3 regions of the Phyllobacterium ifriqiyense genome follow, and region 3 is predicted to be linked to each of the others. Evidence: predicted binding sites of a transcription regulator. Region 3 holds the regulator's gene; each other region holds the start of a gene.
What was found. The regulator PhoB, encoded in region 3, activates phosphate uptake and scavenging genes when phosphate is short. The targets are predictions, from matches to a motif close to TGTCATNNANCTGTCAT.
Positions count from the first base shown of each region.

Region 1 (5,019 bases), 1.6 Mb from region 3:
TGCTTTGATACGTTTGCTGCGGGTCTTGTCAAACGCGTCTAAAGCCGATGGCCATGCTGCGATATTTTCCCCCAAGGCAGATGCCAGCGCCCATGCATCCTCGATAGCCATGGCCGCTCCCTGCGCTGCATATGGCGTCATCGCGTGGGCAGCATCCCCGATCAGCACCAGGCGATCCTTTATTCGGTAACGGCATTTACGCTGCTCAAACAATGGCCATGAAGTCCAAGGTCTTCCCGCCAGCATGATGTCGCGAATACCGGGATGCCAAAGATTGAATTCCCGGATAAAATTTTGGCTTGGCGTTTCCGGCACAGCCCCAGCGTCCCATCGCCGTCCGCCTTGGCGATCCGGGGCAACAGCAATGAAATTGAACATTTCACCGGAACGTATCGGGTAGGCGACCAGATGAGCGTTTGAACCAACCCAGGCAACAACATTGATGCCCTGAGGCAGCAGGGATGTGAAGCTCTTTGGCAACTGGTCAGCGGCGATGGTCGAACGCCAGGCAATCGTCGATGTATAGCGCGCGCGCTCCATGTCGGACATGGCAGTGCGCATATTCGACCAGACGCCGTCGGCACCTACGAGCAAAGCCCCGCGATGTTCCTCGATACGATCGTGATATTGAACGCGAACGATAATGCCATCTGCGTCAGGCTTGTACTGTGTCACCGCTGATTGCAGCTGGATGGCTATATTGGGCTGGCTTCGCGCCTGTTCCAGCAAGGCATTTTGCAGATCGGCCCGGTGGCAGACAATATAGGGTGAGCCCCATCTCGTGCGGGCCACATGACCAACATCAAGCGAAAGCAACATTTCGCCGCTCGAACCATCTGCAAGACAAATTGCCTGCGGTTCAACCGAGGATGGCGTTAATTGGTCGAGAACACAGAGCCGCTGCAATATCCGCGTGGCATTGGGGGAGAGCTGCACTCCGGCACCGGCTTCGGCCAGCGTCGCGCTTTTCTCAAATATCTGAACTGGAAAACCTTTGGCACTCAAGGCAAGCGCCAGCGTCAATCCGGCAATGCCAGCACCGGCGATAATAATCTGGTCAGGATTGGGATCGCGCCTGTTTCGTTCGGTCTTTAAATCGATGAGCGATGCGTTCAAGCGGCCCTGTCCACATAGGTGCAACCTGCTGGGACTGTCTCATCGGCATGCAGCGAAGCGTCATAGCGGTAAAGCGTGGAGCAATAGGGGCAAACTTTTTCATTGTCATCGCCCAGATCGAGAAACACATGCGGATGGTCGAAAGGCGGGTTGGCACCCACGCACATGAATTCCTTCACGCCGATGGCAATGGTCGCATGTCCTGCGCTGTTCTGGAAATGAGGGATGCTGTGGCCAGCCATTTTTCGCTCCTGAATCGTCTCGTCAAATACGCATGTTTGGCATTTGACTTCTCTTTCGCTTCGGTTTGTATCATCCTGATTACGATTTCAAGACGATTGCTATCAAACTGTCAAAAGACTTGTCTATGGTGCGCTCTTAAGTCCGCATTTTGCGGGAAATTTTTTTAGCTGGAGAATATTGATGAACGACCAATCGCCCACCATTCCGCAGCCTGTTGAGAATGTCTCTCTGCCGGATCTGCACACCAGCGTTGATCGCTTCGTCAACCGCGAATTCTCCTGGCTGCAATTTAATCGCCGCGTGCTTGAAGAAGCGCAAAATACCCACCAGCCCTTGCTTGAGCGCCTGCGCTTTCTGTCTATTTCGGCTGCCAATCTGGATGAGTTCTTCATGGTGCGCATTGCCGGTCTGGCCGGGCAGGTGCGCGAAAACGTCTCCAGTCGCAGTGATGATGGACGCACGCCGCAGGAACAGCTGGAATTCGTTCTCGAAGAAGTCGGCAAACTTCAAGCCGCCCAGCAGCTGCGTCTGAGTGCCTTGCGCGAGGAATTGATCAGGGAGAATATCGAAATTGTTCGGCCTGATCGTTTGACCAAAGCTGAGCAGGAATGGCTGGAGGATCATTTTCTCGAAACCATCTATCCTGTGCTAACACCCTTGGCCATTGATCCGGCGCATCCTTTTCCATTTATCCCAAATCTGGGCTTCACCATTGCCATGCTGCTGAACCGCAGCACGGATAACCGCCCAATGACGGCGCTCCTGCGCCTGCCGCAGGCGCTCAAGCGCTTTATCCAGATACCGGATGATAGCGGTCGCTACCGCTTCTTATCTCTTGAAGATGCGATCAGCCTTTTCACTGGGCGGCTTTTCCCTGGCTATGAGGTCAAGGGTGCCGGCACGTTCCGCATCATCCGTGACAGCGATATTGAAGTCGAGGAAGAGGCGGAAGATCTGGTTCGCCTGTTCGAAAGCGCCCTGAAGCGCCGTCGCCGCGGTCAGGTGATCCGCATCGAATTTGATGATGAAATGCCTGAATCCCTGCGCAGCTTTGTGGCTACGGAGCTGGGTGTGCCAGATAACCGCATCAGCGTGCTTGGCGGTCTGCTTGCGCTCAATATGATTTCGGAAATTGTCAGCATCGCGCGCCCGGACCTGAAGTTTGTTCCTTACAATCCGCGTTTTCCTGAACGTGTGCGGGAACATGGTGGCGACTGCTTCGCAGCGATTCGCGAGAAAGACATCATCGTCCATCACCCTTACGAATCCTTCGATGTCGTGGTGCAATTTCTGCGTCAGGCCGCTGCCGATCCGGATGTCGTTGCAATCAAGCAGACACTTTACCGTACTTCAAATGATAGCCCGATCGTGCGTGCGCTGATTGATGCCGCAGATGCCGGTAAGTCCGTTACTGCCTTGATCGAACTTAAGGCGCGTTTCGATGAAGAGGCCAATATTCGCTGGGCCCGCGATCTGGAGCGCGCTGGCGTACAGGTCGTGTTCGGCTTTATCGAGTTGAAAACCCATGCGAAAATGTCGCTGGTCGTGCGCCGCGAAGAAAACAAGTTGCGCAGCTATGTGCATCTGGGCACCGGCAATTATCACCCCATCACCGCAAAGATTTATACGGATCTGTCGTTCTTCACATGCGAGCCTTCAATTGGCCGCGACGTGGCGCAAATCTTCAACTACATCACAGGCTATACGCCGCCTTCCGGCGAAATGCAGCTTGCCGTTTCCCCGATCACGCTGCGTCCTCGCATTCTTCAGCATATTGCCGAGGAAATCGCCCATGCGAAAGCTGGCCGTCCTGCCGCAATCTGGATGAAAATGAATTCGCTGGTCGATGCGAAGATTATCGATGCGCTTTATGAAGCCAGCAGTGCCGGTGTGGAAATTGATCTCGTCGTGCGTGGCATTTGCTGCCTGCGTCCGCAGGTGTCGGGGCTTTCGGAGAATATTCGCGCAAAGTCCATCGTGGGCCGCTTCCTTGAACACAGCCGTATTTTCTGCTTTGGCAATGGCAAGCCGCTCCCATCGGAAAACGCTCTGGTCTATTTCGGTTCAGCCGATATGATGACCCGTAATCTTGACCGCCGTGTTGAAACTTTGGTGCCCATCACCAATCCAACTGTGCATCAACAGGTTCTTTCACAGATTATGCTGGCAAACCTTCTCGACAACCAGCAGAGTTATGAGCTACTTGCAGATGGAACCTCGCGGCGGATCGCTCCCGCCGATGGGGAGGATGCTTTTAATGCGCAGGAATATTTCATGACCAATCCTAGCCTTTCAGGCCGTGGCAAGTCGCTGAAATCTTCTGCGCCTCGATTGATTGCCCATCGCAAGCGGAAAGCGGCGAAAGAAAAATGAATTTAATTGCGACTTTCTCTGGTGACTGCCGATATACCGGTTTGGGAACCCAGACTTTATGATATCGGCAGCACAGGGACGTGTGCAGGGACGCCGACCGGCCGCTGTCATCGACATCGGCTCGAATTCCGTGCGTCTTGTGGTTTATGAAGGTGTTACGCGCTCGCCCACGGTTCTTTTCAATGAAAAGATATTGTGTGGTCTTGGCAAGGGACTGGTCAAAACCAAAAAGCTGAATGCCAAAGCCGTGCAGAGCGCCTTGCGCGCGCTCCGCCGGTTTCGCGCGCTTGCCGAGCAGGCTGGTGCCGTGTCGCTGGATGTGCTTGCCACTGCCGCCGCACGTGAGGCGGAAAATGGCTCGCAATTTATCCGCGAAGCGGAAGCCATCCTTGAAGAACCCATCAAGGTTCTGTCGGGCCGGGAAGAAGCCTATTATTCGGCGCTTGGCATCATTTCCGGTTTTCATGATCCTGACGGCATTGCGGGCGATCTTGGCGGCGGCAGTCTGGAACTTGTCGACGTCAAAGGCCGTAAGATCGGTGATGGCATAACCTTGCCCCTTGGTGGTCTGCGCCTGCAGGATATGTCTGAAGGCGATTTGACCGAAGCGCTGAGCATCGCTCAAAAAACCCTGGGCACAGCCAAGCTTCTTGCCAATGGCAAGGGCAGGGCCTTTTATGCGGTTGGAGGAACGTGGCGAAACCTTGCCAAGCTGCATATGAGTGCGGAACATTATCCGCTCCACGTCATGCATCATTATGAAATTCCGTTCGAAGAAGCCCAGCGCTTCCTCAAGCGCGTTGCTGTCGGTGATGTGGACAATATGCGCGGCATTGAGGATGTCTCAAAAAACCGCCGGGCGCTCTTGTCCTACGGCGCCATTGCATTGCTTGAAACAATCAAGATCATGAAGCCGTCGAAAGTAGTCTTTTCGGCACTTGGCGTGCGTGAGGGCTTTCTCTATTCGCTCTTGCCCGAGAGCGAGCAGTTGAATGACCCGCTCATTTCTGCCGCCGAGGAACTGGCGACACTGCGTGCACGTTCGCCTGCCTATGCGCGTGAACTTGCCGACTGGAGCGGCGATGCTTTCGCGGCGCTGGGTTATAAAGAGACTGATGATGAGAAGCGCTACCGGCGCGCGGCCTGCCTGATTGCAGATATAAGCTGGCGGGCGCATCCCGATTATCGCGGCAGTCAGGCGCTGAACATGATCTCCAATGCCGCTTTTGTCGGCATTGATCATCCTGGCCGCGCCTATATAGCGCTTGCCAATTTCTTCCGTCATGA
Region 1 is NZ_JAUSZT010000003.1:2,305,093-2,310,111, forward strand. It holds gene QFZ34_RS18850 (FAD-dependent monooxygenase) at 1-1,116, opposite strand, end outside; gene QFZ34_RS18855 (zinc-finger domain-containing protein) at 1,113-1,358, opposite strand; gene QFZ34_RS18860 (RNA degradosome polyphosphate kinase) at 1,540-3,732, shown strand; gene ppx (exopolyphosphatase) at 3,791-5,019, shown strand, end outside.
Region 1: a site for PhoB is predicted at 1,437-1,453, ahead of QFZ34_RS18860 (RNA degradosome polyphosphate kinase). Genes of this name have one in related genera too.

Region 2 (5,019 bases), 250 kb from region 3:
AGCGCCGGCCGGTTTTACGGTTGGACCCAATGTCGAGCACGAACTGATCGATGAGGGTCTTACAGTAAAAGATATTGATGCATTCACGGCGGCACGTGTGGTGGCGCGCAGGACCGGCCTTCTCGTTGGCGGCACTGCAGGCGCTGCCATCCACGTTGCTCTCAAACGTTTGGCGCTCGTGGAGCCAAAGAGCATTATGGTCGTCCTGGTTTGTGACGCCGGAGAAAAATATCTCGACAGCGTTTTCAATGATGATTGGCTTAACGAGCGGCAGCTTCTGGACAAACCGGCGCATCGTCGCCTTGACCAGCTTTTTGACGCCTATATTGAATCGATAAGGTTGGCATCAGTGCCTCCGACGACGTTGTGGGCCTAAAGCGATGCCGATAAATTTCAGACAGTATAAAGAAATTCTGGATTTGGCTGCGCCCATTGCAGGTATCCAGTTTGCCCAGGTTGCCCTGACAAGCACCGATCTGCTGATGATGGGTTTCATCAGTGTTCAGGCCGTTGCAGCCGGGGGCCTTTCGCTGCTGCTTTATAACCAGCTGCGTACCATGTGCGTTGGTATGGTGACGGGGGTGGGCAATCTCATTGCTGCTTCGGTCGGACGCAGCGAGAAACGTACCGGAACATCTGCAATTGACGACGTCGCGACTGACGAAATACGCGACCTGCTGTGTGCCTCAATGTTGATTGCAACAATTGCGGCGACGATTGCCGGCGTCATATTGGTGATTTTCAGCCAAATCCTGACTTTCCTTGGCCAAGCGACTGCGGTGGCAACTTTGGCCAAGCCGATCATGCTGACCTTGGCCCCGGGCTTGCTGCCAATGCTGTGGCTAAACGTGTTGCGGCAGTTCGCGGTCGGCATGCGCCGCGCCGGTTCCTTATTGACCGTTACGATAATATCCATAGCCGTCAATGCTGGCCTGAACCTGATCTTCATCTATGGTTGGCTCGGGATACCTCCGCTTGGATTGGCTGGAATTGGCCTTGCCACCACCCTGGTTCAGGCATGGACATTTCTGGTCTATCTCAGAACCGTCCGGCGTGATGATGCGCTCAGGCCTCTGCTTGCGCTCGATGGATGGCGGGCACGCCCGGCAACATTGGCGATCATTACCCGGATGGGCCTGCCGATTACGCTGACATATGGTTCGGAAGCAGCGATCACTTCGATAGCAACGGTCTTCATGGGAACCTTCGGGCCATTAGCATTGGCGGCTTCCAATATCGTCAATCAACTTGCCTATATTGTTTACCAGCTTAATATTGGCCTCTCGCAAGGTTCATCAATTCTTGTGAGCAGGACGGTCAGCAAGGGGCAAGCAGATCAGGTCAGCGCTATTGCACGACGAACGTTCGCGATCAGCTTCAGTGCAATGGCAATTATCGGCCTTGTCTATGTGTTCCTGCCTGAAATAGTTTTGCTTCCATTTCTCGGTGGCCGGGCCGATCCATCCCTGTTCGGGGCGGCAGCCACATTATTATGGTTCGCCATTGCGCATCAATTCTTCAAAGGCTCACAGAATATCTGTGTCGGCTTGTTACGTGGGCTTGGAAAAACGAAGGTGGCCCTGTTCAATACACTTGTGGGCTACTGGCTTATCGGCATTCCCGCGATGGTGTTGTGCGCATACGGGCTCGGATGGGGCAGCTATGGCATCTGGTTCGGGTTGTGCCTTGGCTTTGGCAGTACAAGCATTCTGTTATGGTGGCGCTTTATTGCTGAGCTTAACACCGCCCGGCTGGCCATTTCTAAAAATCAGCAAGCTTTCCAGATAATATCGGGCTGATGCGCTTCAGAAAGATAAAGCCATGCGTGGGCAATGTTTCAAAGATCGCGCTTGGCAGATTTGGCATGCGCTATTGAGCGGCCTGTTCTAGCTGCGTACGATGCTCAGCGTCTTGTCAAAAATGCGCAAGACCCTGTCGAGTTCGTGCCCGCGTTTAAGAATAAGGCCGCTTGCGGCGATAACGCTATAGGCACCCTGTTTGCGTGACAGTTTCGGGTTCTTTTCAATGCGGAACATCGGGACTTCGCTGGTGCGCCGGAAAACCGAAAAGATTGCTCTGTCGGAAAGATGGTCAATGGCATAATCCCGCCATTCGCCAGCGGACACCATAAACCCATAAACACGCAAAATTTGATTGAGTTCGCGCCGGTCGAAGGTAATCGGCAAATCATTATTTCGAACGAGGGGGATGAGTTTCGCCTGGCGCTGCGAATCGTCGCCACCTGCATTGCTTTCCATCAATCAACCGCCTTTGAATTTGTCGTGTGACACCTGGATGACAATAAGGTGACCCCATCTGGACAATTTTACAAGCTTGCAATTTTCTTGCTGCGCAAATTTTGTGAAAACAGTGCCTTCGTTTCCGCACCTCACGAACCAATACGGGGTGAAGCCAATGGTGATGATGCGACACATTCTCGCCATCTTCCTTACGCATTGCCGCCGAAATTCAAACCGAACATCCAGCTGTGTTGCCAGAGATGGTTTGATCAGGGCAGTTCGATTACCCAAGCCCCCCGCCCAAGCGGATTGTTCAGATCAGATCAATAATCTCAGTATATTTGGCAACATGCCCCAATAGCTCAGGCCGGATTTATCCGGCCTGTTTTTGTTTCAGCTATTTGGACGCCATGATTGACGCACCGATGATTGGCCCGGGCTTGCCGTCGCCAAGCATCTCTTGCAACAGCACCGCGCAACCTGAGGCCTTCTTGCTGGCAAGCTCACTCATTGGGATCTCGATCTTTTGAGCATTGCCATCCCACATGCCCACGGTTTCCATGGCACGAACGCTATTGGCATAACTCACCATACGTCCGGTATTTTCGCCGCCGGGGATAGAGACGATGCTCTCGCGATTGAAATATGCAAGGACGACACGGACAGGATTAGCCGTAACCGATCCCGAGCCTATATCAATAAGAAGCCGGTTTTTTGCAGCTTTCTCAATGGAAACCGACACTGTCAGCCCCATGGGTGTATTGCGCATATCGGCAATGCGGCGGCGAATCTTCGTTTCGTCCTGCCCATTCATATGCTCGCGTCCATTGACGATGACCTGCGGCGTATAAACGCCATTGAGACTCAAGGCTTTGCGATATTCGTTCTGGCGTTCGGTGTTTTCGGGCAAAGCAAGATTGTCGGTCCAGCCCCGATAGTCCCAGTAGTCGACATGGAAAGCCAGCGCCACAACCTTTCCTTCCCCCGCCAGTTCTTTGAGAATAGCATCGGCAGGGGGACATGAACCGCAACCTTGCGACGTATAAAGCTCGACGACGCCTTCCGGCTTGGTTCCCGCATCTTCTGCGCAGACCGGAACCACATAAGCAATCGCTGCCAAAACGGGCAGGCCGATCGCCAAGAGTTTTGAAGTGGTGCGCGTAAGCAAGATTGCGGGGCTTTCTTCGTGAAATTTATAAATCTTATCTGTCAGATTGGTTGCCAGAAGATTGATAGGAGTCCGTTCATTCAAGGGGAAGTCACTTTGAGGTGAATTCGATCACGAATGCTGTACCATTCAACGATGAAGGGCCGCCGATCGCCCGGCGGCCCTTCAAAATCAATTATATGATGTCGAATCAGGCAGCCAGATCGCGCAGAACATATTGCAGGATGCCGCCATTCTTCAGATACTCCAGTTCATCGATAGTATCGATGCGGCAGATCAGAGGAACCTGCTTCACTTGACCATCAGCGAATGTCACTGTCGCAAATGTTTTCTGGCGGGGCTGGATCGTGGCAAGACCCTCGATGGAGACAATTTCATCACCCTTCAGACCCAGTGACTGCCAGCTTGTACCTTCTTCAAGAACGAATGGAACAATGCCCATGCCGACAAGGTTCGAACGGTGGATACGCTCGAAAGACTGAGAAATAACCGCGCGAACACCGAGTAGGTTTGTGCCCTTCGCCGCCCAGTCACGTGATGAGCCATTGCCATATTCCACGCCAGCGAAAATCACCAGCGGCACATTCTCGCGGCGATATTCCATTGCCGCATCATAGATCGGCATTTCTTCCTTGGTTGGATAATGGATGGTGTAACCACCTTCGCGGCCATTCTCACCCAGCATGTGATTGCGGATGCGGATATTGGCAAAAGTACCGCGCATCATCACTTCATGGTTGCCACGACGCGTGCCGTACTGGTTGAAGTCCAGCGGAGCCACGCCATGATCGGTCAGATATTGACCAGCAGGTGAGGCGGCCTTGATGGAACCGGCCGGAGAAATATGGTCGGTCGTGATCTTGTCGCCGAACAGGCCAAGAATGCGCGCACCCTTGATGTCGTTGACAATGCCCGGGGTTTTACCCATGCCGACAAAGTAAGGCGGGTTCTGCACATAGGTGGAATTGTCATCCCATGCATAGGTCTGACCGGCTGGCACTTTAACGTTCTGCCAATTTTCATCGCCCTTGAACACATCCGCATATTTTGCCGAAAAGAGCTTGCGGGTAACGTTCTTGGTGATGAATTCCTGGATTTCATGGCTGGAAGGCCAGATATCCTTGAGGAAGACAGGATTGCCATTCTGATCTTCGCCGAGCGGCTCGGTTGTCAGATCCTTGGTAACCGTTCCGGCCAAAGCGTAGGCAACGACTAGAGGCGGTGAGGCAAGGTAGTTAGCCTGGACGTCTGGCGATACACGGCCTTCGAAATTGCGGTTGCCGGAAAGAACGGCAGCGGCAATCAAACCCTTATCATTGATCGTCTTGGAGATCGGCGCAGGCAATGGACCGGAGTTGCCGATGCAGGTGGTGCAACCGAAGCCGACAAGATTGAAGCCAAGCTTGTCGAGTTCAACCTGCAGACCTGCGCTTTCCAGATAAGCGGCAACGACCTGCGAGCCGGGGGCGAGCGAAGTCTTGACCCAAGGCTTGGATTTCAAACCCTTGGCAACTGCGTTGCGGGCGAGGAGGCCAGCGGCAATCAGAACACTTGGATTTGACGTATTGGTGCAGGACGTGATGGCGGCAATGGCAACGTCGCCATGGCCCA
Region 2 is NZ_JAUSZT010000003.1:997,723-1,002,741, reverse strand. It holds gene QFZ34_RS12475 (PLP-dependent cysteine synthase family protein) at 1-376, shown strand, start outside; gene QFZ34_RS12470 (MATE family efflux transporter) at 381-1,799, shown strand; gene QFZ34_RS12465 (DUF2794 domain-containing protein) at 1,887-2,258, opposite strand; gene QFZ34_RS12460 (DUF1223 domain-containing protein) at 2,638-3,492, opposite strand; gene acnA (aconitate hydratase AcnA) at 3,599-5,019, opposite strand, start outside.
Region 2: a site for PhoB is predicted at 2,285-2,301, ahead of QFZ34_RS12465 (DUF2794 domain-containing protein). Genes of this name have one in related genera too.

Region 3 (5,019 bases):
CTTTTGCGACCCGCTTCTTCACCTCGGGTGACTCGCGTGAGCCTGAACTTGCAGGTATTCGCGGTGCGTTGACCGGAACGCTCTGGACGCTCGCCGTAACATTGCTGCTCTGCTTGCCACTAGGGGTCGGCGCTGCCATATATCTTGAAGAGTTTGCGCCGAAAAACCGCGTGACCGAGATCATTGAAATCAACATCAACAATCTTGCAGCCGTTCCATCAATTGTCTTCGGCTTGCTCGGACTGGCGATGTTCCTGAATTTCTTTGACCTTCCACGTTCCGCCCCTTTGGTTGGCGGGCTGGTGCTGGCACTGTTGGTAATGCCGACAATCATCATTGCATCGCGCGCTGCACTTCGCTCCGTACCTCCTTCAATCAAGGAAGCGGCGCTGGGCGTCGGTGCATCGCATCAGCAGGCCATCTTCCACCATGTGCTGCCTCTGGCCATGCCCGGCATCATGACCGGCACGATTATCGGCATGGCGCATGCTCTGGGCGAAACGGCTCCGCTGCTGATGATCGGCATGGTCGCGTTCATCGTCGATATTCCTGGTGGGATAACCGACGCTTCGACGGTGCTGCCGGTGCAGATTTATCTGTGGTCCGACCTTCCTGAAGTCGCCTTCCAGGCAAAGACCGCCGCAGCCATTCTGGTGTTGCTGGTGTTCCTATTCGTGATGAATGCTGCGGCGATCATGCTGCGCCGACGTTTTGAACGTCGCTGGTAATGAGGTACAAGGACATGAACATGTTATCCGAAGTTGATGTGGAAAAGAAATTGCATAACTCCTCGAACCAGCCTGCGATAAAGATGAAGGGCGAAAACGTCTCCGTATTTTACGGAGCCAAACAAGCGCTCTTTGAAGTCAGTCTCGATATCAGGGAAAAGGAAGTCACCGCGCTTATCGGACCATCGGGTTGCGGCAAGTCGACTTTCCTGCGTTGCCTGAACCGCATGAATGATACGATTTCGATCTGCAGGGTCACGGGCAATATCACGCTTGATGAGCGCGATATCTATGATCCCAAGATCGACGTGGTTCAGTTGCGCGCCCGTATCGGCATGGTATTCCAGAAGCCAAATCCATTTCCGAAGTCGATCTTCGAAAATGTTGCCTATGGCCCGCGCATTCATGGTCTTGTCAAAAGCAAGAGTCATCTCGACGAAATCGTGGAAAAAAGCCTGCAGCGTGCAGGCCTGTTTGCGGAAGTGAAAGACCGTCTGCATGAATCTGGCACCGGTCTTTCCGGCGGACAGCAGCAGCGTCTTTGCATCGCGCGCGCCATTGCGGTCAGCCCGGAAGTGATTTTGATGGACGAGCCTTGCTCGGCGCTTGATCCTATCGCGACGGCAAAGGTTGAAGAACTGATCGACGAATTGCGCCAGAACTACACGATCGTCATCGTCACACACTCAATGCAGCAGGCGGCACGCGTGTCGCAACGCACGGCAATGTTCCATCTTGGAAATATTGTTGAAGTCGGTGACACTGAAATGATGTTTACCAGCCCTACCGAAAAGCGCACGCAGGACTACATTACCGGACGTTTCGGTTGATCTCACGGGAAGAGGGTTAGACAATGACTGACACAGCACAACACACCGTCCGCTCTTATGACGATGAACTGAAGTTTCTGACGCACAAGATTGCAGAGATGGGCGGACATGCGGAGCGCATGGTCGAACAGGCTGTGTCGGCCATGGTCAATTCGGACAATGCGCTTGCCCAGCGCGTGATCTCTGATGACCTTATCCTCGACGCCGGTCAGCGCGAGATTGACGAAAAGGCGATCACCATCATCGGCAAGCGCCAGCCAATGGCGATCGACTTGCGCGAAGTAATCGGCACGATCCGCATTTCATCCGATCTTGAGCGTATCGGCGATCTTGGCAAGAACATTGCCAAGCGTGTCGTAGCTGTCAACGATACGCGCCAGACGCTCTCTGTCTATCGCGGCCTGCAGACCATCGCAGAACTGGCATTGACACAACTTAAGGATGTTCTCGACGCTTATGCGACACGCTCGGTGGCACAGGTCAATATCGTCCGTGAACGCGATGATGAGATTGATGCGCTTTACACGTCGCTGTTCCGCGAACTCCTGACCTATATGATGGAAGATCCGCGCAATATATCCGCTTGCACGCATCTTTTGTTCTGCGCCAAGAATATTGAGCGCATCGGTGACCATGCCACCAATATCGCCGAGACGGTCTATTACATTGTAACGGGAACACAGCTTCCGGCGGAACGCCCGAAGGAAGATCAGTCGCATACCGTTATTCTTGACGAGCCAGTAACGCCATAATTGCCGGAAGCAGACCATGCCTATAGCTCCCAGAATCACAGTCGTTGAAGACGAAGATGCCCTCAGTGTTCTCCTGCGTTATAATCTGGAGGCAGAAGGCTATATTGTCGAAACCATCAGCCGTGGTGACGAAGCCGAAATCGCCTTGCGCGAAAAGGTGCCGGATCTGCTGATCCTCGATTGGATGCTTCCAGGCCTTTCCGGTATTGAACTTTGCCGCCGCCTGCGTGCTCGGCGCGAGACAGAAATCCTGCCGATCATCATGTTGACCGCGCGCGGTGAAGAAAGCGAGCGTGTTCGCGGTCTTTCAACCGGTGCGGATGATTACATGGTCAAGCCGTTCTCGACACCGGAATTGCTGGCACGCATCAAGTCCATGCTACGCCGGGTCAATCCAAGTCTCTTGTCGCATGTGTTGAGCTTTGGAGATCTGAAACTTGACCGCGAACAGCACAGGGTTTTCCGCAAAGAGCGTGAACTCAAGCTCGGACCGACAGAATTCCGCCTGCTGGAATTCCTGATGCAGTCTCCAGGCCGGGTGTTCTCGCGCGGACAGCTCCTGGACAATGTATGGGGCGCGGATATTTACGTCGATGACCGCACGGTTGACGTGCATGTTGGCCGTTTGCGCAAGGCAATCAATATTGGCAGATCGCTTGATCCGATCCGGACCGTGCGCGGTGCAGGCTATTCCTTCGGATAGGATTAAAGCGCGTTTTTCTTTATCGAATTTCTGTCTCGGCCGGGAACAGAATCGGCGTTATATGAGCCAATTTGCGCTAGAGATGGCTTGCGCAAATGACCGGTAGTCTCATTTAAACAGAACTGCTTCTACCGGACAAAAAGCGCGGTGTTCCGAAAAGGGCTATTCGGCGGCAATCAGCGGGAAGTTTGTTGTTGGTAGCGGATCTGGCTCGACCAATGTCTCCAGAAGTGGCCGTTGGATAGCTGTGCCGCCATTGATCTCCAAAATATGCGTATAGAAGTTTTCGCCGGAAACCGAGCGTGGCGCTTCGATCTCATGCATCACGCTGATAACGGTGGTTCCGGCACAATGATCCTTGATGGCCTGATGGAAGGCGATCTTGGAGTCCGGGTCCAGCGCGCCGGTTGCTTCATCAAGAAACAAAACCGCAGGCTTGTGCAGCAATATGCGCGCAAGCACCAGTTTCTGCTTCTGGCCACCCGACAGGAGCTGGTCCCAAGACGTGCCATCGCGGCATTCTTCACCAAGGTTTTCAATAAAGTCGCCCATGCCGGCGCGGTGCAGGGCGGCCGCAACGGAGGAATCGCCAAAACGGCTTTCATCCATTGGGAGGCATACGAGCTGTTTCAGCGACACGCCGGGAAGTTTGACCTCCTGCGCCGCATACATTGTTGCCGCATCTTTCGGGTAAAAGATTTCACCACGGCCATAGCCCCAAAGCCCGTTCATTGCTTTGAGCAAACAGGTTTTTCCACTACCGGAATCACCCTTGATGTAAGCCCATTGGCCCTTGCGCAACCGCATATTTCCAAGTGTGAGAAAAGCTTTGGCCTCGCTGTCGCGATGCATCAATTCAAGTCCCCGCACCGAGACGCCAAAGGCTTCATGCTGTGTGGCAAATTTGAACTCGCTGACACCTGTGGACCGATAATATTCCGAGGGCTGGCTGACACGCTCGACCGCTTGGGCCAATTCGGTAACGCGCCGTGCATTTGCCTTCAAATTGGCAATTGCGGGCATGACATGGATAAACCAGGAGCATTCATTGATCATCGAACCAACAAGCTCGGAACCGGTAATATAGTTCTTGAAGCTGATGGTATTACCCATATAGGGCAGAAGACCGGGTATATAGGCGACAATACGGGCGGAAAAGAAATTGTAGATCGAGGTGAACGACATATAGCAGGCATCGAACACATTGAAACGCCCCCAATTATTGTCGACGCTTCTGTAGAGCTTGTCATTTAACGACTTTTGAACAGTCTCGCCATTGGCAGCGGCAACCTGAAAGCTGCGGCGCAACAATGTGGTCAGCTCACTTCTGTAACTGCCTTCGGATTGCTGCATGGCGAGGGTGAGTTTTTCAAGAGCGCGGCCAATACGCATAGCAATCCATGTGCTGACCGGCACGTAGAGCGCAATGGCCGTAAAGGCCAGCGTGGCACTGCCATAATCTCCAAGAAAATCAAGGCCGGGTATTGGCGTTGAAAGTTCAATGAGTTTCTGGCCCACGAAAAGAATGGACATTGTGACGCCCAGCACGCCCATGGCCAGGCCAATGGCGCCGCCGGTCATTCCCTTGATGGATTCCTGAATGCGCTGGTCGATATTGTCGGGAGTCTGCTCCGCCGAACTTCCCTGCTGCAAATGATAATGTGTGTGCTGTTCATCAAGCAGCGCCTCACCGAAGCGGCCATTGAGCCAGCCGCGCCATTTACGATGCAAGGTTGTCGAAAGGAGATGACGGACACCGATGAAGCCAATTTCCTTGACTGCAACAATTGCAACGAGAATACCGGCATTTGCGAGGATCACATTGAGCGGATTAACGACAAAAGGGTCGTGTATATCGACCAGCGAGTTGATCAACTCGCCCGACGCCATCGCCATCCAGACGCTGGCCTTGCTGGCTGCGGCGGTCAAAAGCGCAATGGCGATTGTCAGCGTCCAGGCTTCAACCCAGCGCTCGGAGGTCCAGTACGCCCTAAGCAGTCCCCAGA
Region 3 is NZ_JAUSZT010000003.1:744,618-749,636, reverse strand. It holds gene pstA (phosphate ABC transporter permease PstA) at 1-728, shown strand, start outside; gene pstB (phosphate ABC transporter ATP-binding protein PstB) at 743-1,558, shown strand; gene phoU (phosphate signaling complex protein PhoU) at 1,582-2,310, shown strand; gene phoB (phosphate regulon transcriptional regulator PhoB) at 2,327-3,013, shown strand; gene QFZ34_RS11170 (ABC transporter ATP-binding protein/permease) at 3,176-5,019, opposite strand, start outside.